4 regions of the Streptomyces sp. NPDC090798 genome follow, and region 1 is predicted to be linked to each of the others. Evidence: riboswitches for the same ligand, from Rfam matches in the RefSeq annotation. Region 1 holds a riboswitch; each other region holds the start of a gene.
What was found. A riboswitch is a leader RNA that binds a small molecule or an ion and turns the genes downstream of it on or off. The one in region 1 is predicted to bind thiamine pyrophosphate.
Positions count from the first base shown of each region.

Region 2: it holds a riboswitch for thiamine pyrophosphate, as region 1 does, so the genes downstream of both, thiO (glycine oxidase ThiO) here and ACIQTP_RS05860 (purine-cytosine permease family protein) in region 1, are expected to answer to the same signal.
Region 3: it holds a riboswitch for thiamine pyrophosphate, as region 1 does, so the genes downstream of both, ACIQTP_RS21610 (thiamine ABC transporter substrate binding subunit) here and ACIQTP_RS05860 (purine-cytosine permease family protein) in region 1, are expected to answer to the same signal.
Region 4: it holds a riboswitch for thiamine pyrophosphate, as region 1 does, so the genes downstream of both, thiC (phosphomethylpyrimidine synthase ThiC) here and ACIQTP_RS05860 (purine-cytosine permease family protein) in region 1, are expected to answer to the same signal.

Region 1 is NZ_JBIVXA010000002.1:369,248-371,442, reverse strand. It holds gene ACIQTP_RS05865 (maleylacetate reductase) at 1-898, shown strand, start outside; TPP riboswitch at 964-1,058, shown strand; gene ACIQTP_RS05860 (purine-cytosine permease family protein) at 1,048-2,195, shown strand, end outside.
Region 2 is NZ_JBIVXA010000008.1:84,354-86,548, reverse strand. It holds gene thiO (glycine oxidase ThiO) at 1-936, opposite strand, end outside; TPP riboswitch at 934-1,045, opposite strand; gene ACIQTP_RS19060 (NAD(P)/FAD-dependent oxidoreductase) at 1,181-2,195, shown strand, end outside.
Region 3 is NZ_JBIVXA010000009.1:254,627-256,821, reverse strand. It holds gene ACIQTP_RS21610 (thiamine ABC transporter substrate binding subunit) at 1-1,073, opposite strand, end outside; gene ACIQTP_RS21615 (ABC transporter permease) at 1-24, opposite strand, end outside; TPP riboswitch at 1,156-1,274, opposite strand; gene rlmN (23S rRNA (adenine(2503)-C(2))-methyltransferase RlmN) at 1,414-2,195, opposite strand, start outside.
Region 4 is NZ_JBIVXA010000015.1:99,632-101,826, forward strand. It holds gene thiC (phosphomethylpyrimidine synthase ThiC) at 1-1,187, opposite strand, end outside; TPP riboswitch at 1,180-1,357, opposite strand; gene ACIQTP_RS29710 (YibE/F family protein) at 1,429-2,195, shown strand, end outside.

The sequences.
Region 1 (2,195 bases):
CGCGGGGCTGCACGCCGAGGCCCGGATGCACGTACCCGCCGAGGTCGCCGACCGGGCCGTCGGGGCGGCGCGCGCGGCCGGCGCCGACGGGTGTGTCGCGGTCGGCGGCGGCTCGGCGATCGGCCTGGGCAAGGCGATCGCGCTGCGCACCGGCCTGCCCCTGATCGCCGTGCCCTCCACCTACTCCGGCTCCGAGATGACCCCGGTCTGGGGACTCACCGAGCACGGCGCCAAGCGCACCGGACGCGACCCCGCCGTCCAGCCCCGCAGCGTCGTCTACGACCCCGAGCTCACCCTCTCGCTCCCCGTCCCCCTCACCGTCACCAGCGGCGTCAACGCGCTCGCCCACGCCGTCGAGGCCCTCTACGCGCCCGACGTCTCGCCCCTCGTCTCGCTCATGGCCGAGGAGGGCGTACGGGCGATGACGCAGGCCCTGCCGATGGTGGCCGCCGCCCCCGGCGACCTCGACGCGCGCGGCCGGGCCCTGTACGGCGCCTGGCTCTGCGGTGCCTGTCTCGGCGCCACCACCATGGGCCTGCACCACAAGCTGTGCCACGTACTCGGCGGCACCTTCGGCCTGCCGCACGCCGAGACGCACACGGTGGTCCTTCCGTACGCCCTCGCCTACAACGCGCCCGCCGCGCCCCGGGCGATCGCCGCGCTCTCGCGCGCCCTGGGCGGCACCGACGACGTCCCCCATGCCCTGCGGACGCTGGCCGGAAGCCTCGGCGCCCCCCGTGGCCTCGCCGAACTCGGCCTCAAGGAGACCGACCTGGCGGTGGCCGCCGAGCAGGCCGCCGCACAGACGTGTCCGAACCCGCGCGAGGTCACCGTGGACGGTGTGCTGGCGCTGCTGACGGCGGCGTACCAGGGCGGGGAGCCGGGCGTCGGCGCGTAAGACGCGGCGCCGTGCGGGCCCCTCCCCCTGGGGCATACCGCGCCGGGCGGGCTATCCTGGCCGCCGAACCGGACACGGGGTGCCCCGCACGAGGGCTGAGATCACACCCGTCGAACCTGAACCAGTTAGGACTGGCGGAGGGATGTCTCATGTCGTTGCCGTATGCCCGTAACGCTCGCGGTGAGGTGGCCGTCGGAGGCCCGCAGGGCGTTTTCGACGGGCGGATGCCCACCGCCCCGGGGGATCTGCACGTCGAGGCGCGCGGAATCGCCCCGGTCCCGGATGACCACCGCTACGGCGGCCCCGGCCGTCTGTTCACCGTGTGGTTCGCCCCCAACCTGACCATGACCGGCGTGTTCACCGGCACCGTCGGCATCGCGCTCGGCCTGGACTTCTCCACCGCGCTCGCCGCCGTCGTGCTGGGCACCCTCCTGGGGGCGGTACCGACCGCGTACCTCGGCACCTGGGGGAGCCAGACCGGCGCCGGACAGCTGCCGCTCGCCCGCCTCGCGTTCGGCCGGGCCGTGGTCGTCCCCGGGGCCCTGCAGTGGCTGTCGTCCATCGCCTGGGACGCCCTGATCGGCCTCTTCGGCGGGGACGCGCTGGCCCAGCTGTGCGGCTGGCCGTTCTGGCTGGGTGTGCTCGTCATGATGGCGGCGCAGGGGGCGCTCGGCGTCCTCGGCTACGAGGCGATCCACCGGCTCCAGACCGTGATGACCTTCGCCCTCGCCGCCGCGTTCGTGGCCCTGACCGTGAAGCTACTGGGCGGCGCCCACACCACTCCCGCCGCCACCGCGCACGGCGCCGAAGGGGCCGCCGCCTTCGTCCTGACCTGCACGATCGCGCTCAGCCTTGCGCTGTCGTGGGCCCCGTACGCGAGCGACTTCAGCCGCTATCTGCCGCGTACGGCGTCCCGCCCCCGCATGTTCTGGTACACCCTGGCGGGCATCAGCGTGTCCTTCGTGGCCGTCCAGGCGCTCGGACTGTGGGGTGCGGCCGTCTTCACCGACCAGACCGCCCGCGGCGTCGACACCCTGCTCGGCGGCGGCGCCCTCGGCGCGTTCGGCCTGCTCGCGGTGGCGCTCGCCGCGCTGAGCAGCAACGCCATGAACGACTACAGCGGCTCGCTCGCCCTGCAGACCATGGGCGTACGGCTGCCACGCCCGGCCGCCGCCGCGCTGGCCGCCGTCCTCGGCTTCCCGCTCGTGCTGTGGATGCACGCCGCCGACACCACGGCCCGCTTCCAGAACGTCCTGCTGTTCGTCGGCTACTGGATTCCCGGGTTCGTCGCGATCGT
Region 2 (2,195 bases), on a different contig from region 1:
GGCGTCGCGCAGCAGCTCGTAGACCCCGCCCGCGGTCACCGTCGTGTCCCAGCCCAGCTCCTCGCTGGTGGCGCCCACGACGAGCTCGCCGTTCTCCCGCGGCACCAGATAGACGTGGCTGCCGCGCACCACGGCCCGCACGGTCCGGCTCAGGAACGGCGCGTACCGCTTCGGCACGGTCAGCCGCAGCACCTGACCCTTCACGGGCCGTACGGGCGGCAGTACGGCGGCGGGCACGCCCGGGAGCTTCCCGCTGAGGCTCCCGGCGGCGAGCACCACCTGCCCCGCCGCCAGCTGTTCACCGCCCGTCGTGACGACCCCGGCGGCCCGGTCCCGTACGACGGTCAAACGCTCCGCCCACGTCCGGTGGAACTCCACTCCGGCCCGCTCGCACGCCGTGACCAGGGCCTTCGCGAGCCGGCGCGGGTCGATCTGGTGGTCGCCGTCGACCCGCAGCCCGCCGCGCACGCCCGGCGCGAGCATCGGCTCCAGACGGCGGCACTCCCGGCCGCTGAGCCACTCCGATTCAAGCCCCGAGCGGTGTTGCAGGGCATGCAGTTCACGCAGGTGGGCGCGGTCGTCGGCGTCCAGCGCGACGGCCAGCGTGCCGCACCGGCGGTAGCCGAGGTCCTGGCCGCTCGCCTCGGTGAGTTCGGCGGCGAAGTCGGGATAGCGGCGCGCGGAGGCGAGGTTCAGGCCCAGCAGGGTCTGCTCGCCGTAGTGCAGCTCGGTGACGGCGGCGAGCATTCCGGCGGCCACCCGTGCCGCCCCGCCGCCCGGCTCGGGGTCCGCGACCGCGACGGTGAACCCGCGCTGCGCGGCCCGCCAGGCGGTCACGAGACCGATGATCCCGCCCCCGATGACGAGGACGTCCGACGCACGTGCGTCCGATGACGGCGCATCCGAGGAACGTGCAGGTGTACGCGTAGGCGACATGGGCTTCCAGCCCCTCCCTTCGCCGGCATGACCCGGATCAGGTTCGTACGGTCGGAGGCCGCCAGCCTCCCTCTCAGCCCGGTGCGTCCGGGCTCCCGCGAGTGCTTTACGTGAGCCACCCTAGCCCGCTGCCGTATGTCTCAGTAAGGGAGCCTCCGTCGGACGCGGGCGCGACGAACGTTGTGGAACAGGTCACTGCGCACGTCCCCTGACTGACAGATTGTCAGTTGTCTATGGTGATCAGGTGAGCGAGCAGACGCGGGCACAGGTGCGGGCGCAGGGGCGTACGGCACGGCGGGTCGTCATCGTGGGCGCGGGCATGGCCGGCGTGCAGACGGCGGTCGCCCTGCGGGAACAGGGTTTCACCGGGGACGTGACGCTGATCGGCGCCGAGCCGCACCAGCCGTACGACCGGCCACCCCTGTCCAAGGCGGTGCTGCTCGGCAAGGCCGAGGGCTCCGCCTTCGACATCGACTTCGAGGCGCTCGGCATCGAACTGCGGCTCGGCTGCGAGGCGCTGGGCCTGCGCCCCGCAGACCACGAGCTGGACACCGAGACAGGACCGGTGCCCTACGACGTCCTGGTCCTCGCGACCGGCGCGGAACCGATCCAGCTGCCCGGCGCGCAGGGCGTCCCCGGCGTCCATCTGCTGCGGACCCTGGACGACGCCGAGCGACTGCGCCCCGTGCTCGCCCAGCAGCACGACATCGTGGTCGTCGGGGCGGGCTGGATCGGTGCGGAGTTCGCGACGGCGGCGCGTGAGGCCGGGTGCGCGGTCACGGTCGTCGAGGCGGCCGACCGGCCGCTGGCCGGCGCGTTGCCCGCGGAGGTCGCGGCGCCGATGGCCGCCTGGTACGCGGACAGCGGCGCCTCGCTGCGCACCCACGCGCGCGTGGAGCGCGTCGAGCCCGGCGCGGTGGTGCTGGACGACGGCACGCGGGTGCCGGCGGGCGCCGTGGTCGTCGGCATCGGCGCGCGCCCCGCCACCGCCTGGCTGGCCGGCTCCGGCATCGAGCTCGGCGCCCACCGGGAGGTGGTCGCCGACAACCACCTGCGCACCTCCGTCCCGGACGTCTACGCGGTCGGCGACTGCGCCTCCTTCCCGTCGGGCCGCTACGAGGAGCGCCTCCTCGTCCACCACTGGGACAACGCCCTCCAGGCGCCGCGCACGGTCGCGGCGAACATCATCGGCGAGGCCCCGGCGGCGTACGACCCGGTCCCGTACTTCTGGTCCGAGCAGTTCGGCCGCTTCGTCCAGT
Region 3 (2,195 bases), on a different contig from region 1:
TACTTCAGTACGAGCGAGGTCCACGACTTGACCCACCGGTCACGATTGTCAGCGATCTTGGCGGGGGCCAGGGTCTCGGGGTGCTCGGCCTGCGGGCCGAACTTCACGAACACCTGGGGCACCTCGGCGGTCTCACGGACCGGGTACACGAACATGTTCAGCGGCATGTCCTCCTGGAACCTGAAGCTGATGAGGAAGTCGAGGAGCGCCTTGCCGCCCTTGGTGTTCTTCGCGTTGCTCAGCAGCCCCGCGTACTCGACCTGGCGGAAGCAGGTGCCGCTCGCGACCCCGGTCGGCGCGGTCTTCGGCTGGGGGTCGGCGTAGATCACCTCGGCGGGCGGGGAGGAGGCGTACGAGACGACCAGCGGCCGGTCGGCCTTGGCCTTCTTCCCGCCCGCGGACCCGGAGAATTCGTCGTTGTAGGCCTGCTCCCAGCCGTCGACCACCTTCACGCCGTTGGCCTTGAGCTTCTTCCAGTAGTCCTGCCAGCCCTCGTCGCCGTACTTCGCGGCGGTCCCGAGCAGGAAGCCGAGGCCGGGCGAGGACGTGGACGCGTTCTCGGTGACGAGGAGGCTCTTGTACGCGGGCTTGATCAGGTCGTCGAAGGAGCTCGGCGGGGCCAGCTTGTGCTCGCTGAAGTAGGCCTTGTCGTAGTTGACACAGATGTCACCGGAGTCGATGGGCGTGACCCGGTGCTTGTCCTGGTCGATCCGGTACTGCTGGACTATCTGGTCGGAGCCCTTGGCCTCGTACGGCTGGAACAGCCCGTTGTCGAGCGCACGGGACAGCAGGGTGTTGTCGACGCCGAAGAAGACGTCGCCCTGCGGATTGTCCTTGGTGAGGATGGCCTTGTTGACGGCCTGCCCGGCGTCGCCGTCCTTGAGGACCCTGACCTTGTAACCGGACTGCTTCTCGAAGTCCCGCAGCACGCTCTTCGACACGGCCCACGAGTTGTGGCTGACGAGCGTGACGGTCTTGGAGTCCCCGGCGCCGCCGCTGTCGGAGGACCCGCACGCGGACAGCGTGACGAGGCCCAGCCCGATGACGAAGGCCGTGGTCGTCCTCTTGGTTATCACTGAATTCCTCCTGGGATGACCAGGAAGAGACGCGGCCCTGCCCGGGATCCTCGGAAGGTTCCCGGGCAGGGCGCAACAGCTTGAGTGATGCCCGAACTTCCTACCCAGAATGACCTGGGCAAGGTTCAGAGGGTCTGCGGCCCACCGGTGCTCCGGCTACCGCACTCTCAGCGCTGTGGCGCTCCCCTGTCGGAATATGAAGATGTCGGAATATGAAACTGCAACTGCTAACCGCACTGACTGACAGTGTCCGGGCACTGGCCGACGCTGGCCGGAGTTGACCCGCGCTGACCGGCGCCGGCTGAAAAGGCACTGCCAGGCACTGCCGCCGATCAGACTATCGCTCGGTCGCGGCCAGCTGTCCGCATGCCCCGTCGATCTCCTGGCCCCGGGTGTCGCGGACGGTCACCGGCACCCCGTGAGCCGCGATCGCCTCGACGAACGCCTTCTCGTCCTCGGGCCGCGAGGCGGTCCACTTCGAACCCGGCGTCGGGTTCAGCGGGATGAGGTTGACGTGCACGGGCTTGCCCCTGAGCAGCCGCCCGAGCCGGTCACCACGCCATGCCTGGTCGTTGATGTCCCGGATGAGGGCGTACTCGATGGACAGGCGGCGCCCGGACTTGGCCGCGTACTCCCAGCCGGCGTCCAGCACCTCGCGCACCTTCCACCGCGTGTTGACGGGGACGAGGGTGTCGCGCAGTTCGTCGTCAGGGGCGTGCAGCGAGATGGCGAGGCGGCACTTGAAGCCCTCGTCGGAGAACCGGTGGATGGCGGGCACCAGCCCGACCGTCGACACGGTGATCCCGCGCTGCGAGAGCCCGAGCCCGTCCGGCTCGGGGTCGGTGAGCGCGCGGATGGCGCCCACGACCCGCTTGTAGTTGGCGAGCGGCTCGCCCATGCCCATGAAGACGATGTTGCTCAGCCGCGCCGGGCCGCCCGGGATCTCGCCGTCCCGCAGGGCCCGCATCCCGTCCACGATCTGGTGCACGATCTCGCCCGTGGACAGGTTCCGGTCCAGCCCGGCCTGTCCGGTGGCGCAGAACGGGCAGTTCATCCCGCAGCCCGCCTGCGAGCTGATGCACATGGTCACCCGGTCCGGGTAGCGCATCAGCACGGACT
Region 4 (2,195 bases), on a different contig from region 1:
CGCTTCGCGATCGTGTTGAGTTCCCCGAGCGTCCTCAACTCCGCGAACTGAGCCGCGTCGTTGGCGTCCGCGATCGACCCGGGCCTCAGCCCGTCGCCGAGCGAGTACGTGACGTCGTACGCCGCGAGGATCTCGCAGAGTTCCTCGAAGTTCTCGTAGAGGAACGATTCCTTGTGGTGCGCGAGGCACCAGGCCGCCATGATCGAGCCGCCGCGCGAGACGATGCCGGTCTTGCGGTTGGCGGTGAGCGGCACGTACGGCAGTCGCACGCCCGCGTGGACCGTCATGTAGTCCACGCCCTGCTCGGCCTGCTCGATGACCGTGTCCTTGTAGATCTCCCAGGTCAGCTCCTCGGCGCGGCCGTCCACCTTCTCCAGAGCCTGGTAGAGCGGCACCGTGCCGATGGGGACGGGGGAGTTGCGCAGGACCCATTCCCGCGTGGTGTGGATATTGCGGCCGGTGGACAGGTCCATGACCGTGTCCGCGCCCCAGCGGGTCGCCCAGGTCATCTTCTCGACCTCCTCCTCGATGGAGGAGGTGACGGCGGAGTTGCCGATGTTGGCGTTGACCTTCACCAGGAACCGCTTGCCGATGATCATCGGCTCGATCTCCGGGTGGTTGACGTTCGCGGGCAGCACGGCGCGACCGGCGGCGATCTCCTCGCGTACAACCTCGGGGTCGACGTTCTCGCGGACCGCCACGAACTCCATCTCGGGCGTGATCTCGCCCCGCCGGGCGTACGCGAGCTGCGTGACCGCCTCTCCGGGACGACCTCGGCGCGGCTGGCGCGGCCGACCCGGGAAGACCGCGTCGAGGTTGCGCAGGCCCCCTCGCGGCGAGGTGTGCTTGATTCCGTCGTCCTCGGGACGGACGGGACGGCCCGCGTACTCCTCGGTGTCACCGCGGGCGATGATCCAGTTCTCGCGCAGTGGCGCGAGGCCCCTGCGTACGTCGGTGTCGACGATCGGATCGGTGTACGGGCCGGAGGTGTCGTACAGCGTGACCGACTGCCCGTTGGTGAGGTGCACTTGACGGACCGGCACCCGCAGATCGGGGCGCGAACCCCCGACGTATCCCTTGTGCCAGCCGATGGACTTCCCGGCCTCCCGCGGCTGTTCGCCCTCGGGCGCGGCAGGCGCCCCGTCCATCTGGCTGGAGGCAGGCGTGCGTACGTCCTTGTTGGTCATGAGACCTACTCCCTACGCCGGCATTACCCGGTAACAGGTTCGGCGGTCGACGCAGCGGATTCCGTCTGCCGACGTCCCTCGTGAAACATCACTCGTTCCACGTGAAACATCGCTAAGACGGAGGTCAGCGCCCTCTCAGCCCGGTGCTCCGAGCTCCCGCGTGTGCAAAGGTGACTCCACGCTAGCGTCATATCTGGCGCGGTGAACAGAGGGCCCTCGCCGTTCTTGCGATGATCGGTCGGTGACCACAACGCAGCAGCCCCCGTTCCCGCCGTCCGAGCCGCCGCGCCGACGCGGTCCCGGAGACGGCTATGGACCGCGCTCCGGAGACGGCCGCGGATACGGGCCGGGCGGTGGCCCCGGTCCCGGTCCAGGGGGCGGGCACGGGCACGGGCCGGGCGAGGGACACGGGCACGGCCCCGGGGACGGACACGGACATGGGTCTGGGTCTGGGGACGGCCCTGGGAATGGAGGTGGGCCGGGGAATGGGCACGGCCCTGGGGACGGGCACGGATCTGGGCACTCGCACAGTCACAGCCATGGGCCCGCCACACCCGTCTCCAAGCATCTGCGCAAGGTCATCGCGGCCATTCTGATCCCCTTCGCCGCCGCGGTCGTTGTGGGTCTCGCGGTGCTCTGGCCCGGTGGCGCCCCTTCCCACGAGCGCACCGGCGTCGGCTTCGACCGGCAGACCCAGCAGGCCACGGTCACCAAGGTCGACAAGGTCAGCTGCAAGTCCGTGAACGCGTCGGGGGAGACCCCGACCGGCGACACGTCCACCGCCGAGGGCTCCTCCGCGCAGCAACAGGCGACGGGCGACTGCAAAAAGGCGACGATCCGGATCGACACCGGCAAGGACAAGGGCCGTACGTTCACGGAGATCATCCAGCCTGACCAGTCACGGCAGTTGCACGAGGGCGAGAAGGTCGTGGCCGCGTACGAGCCCTCCGCGCCCAGGGACCTGCAGTACTCGGTAACCGATGTGAACCGGAAGTTCCCGATGGCGCT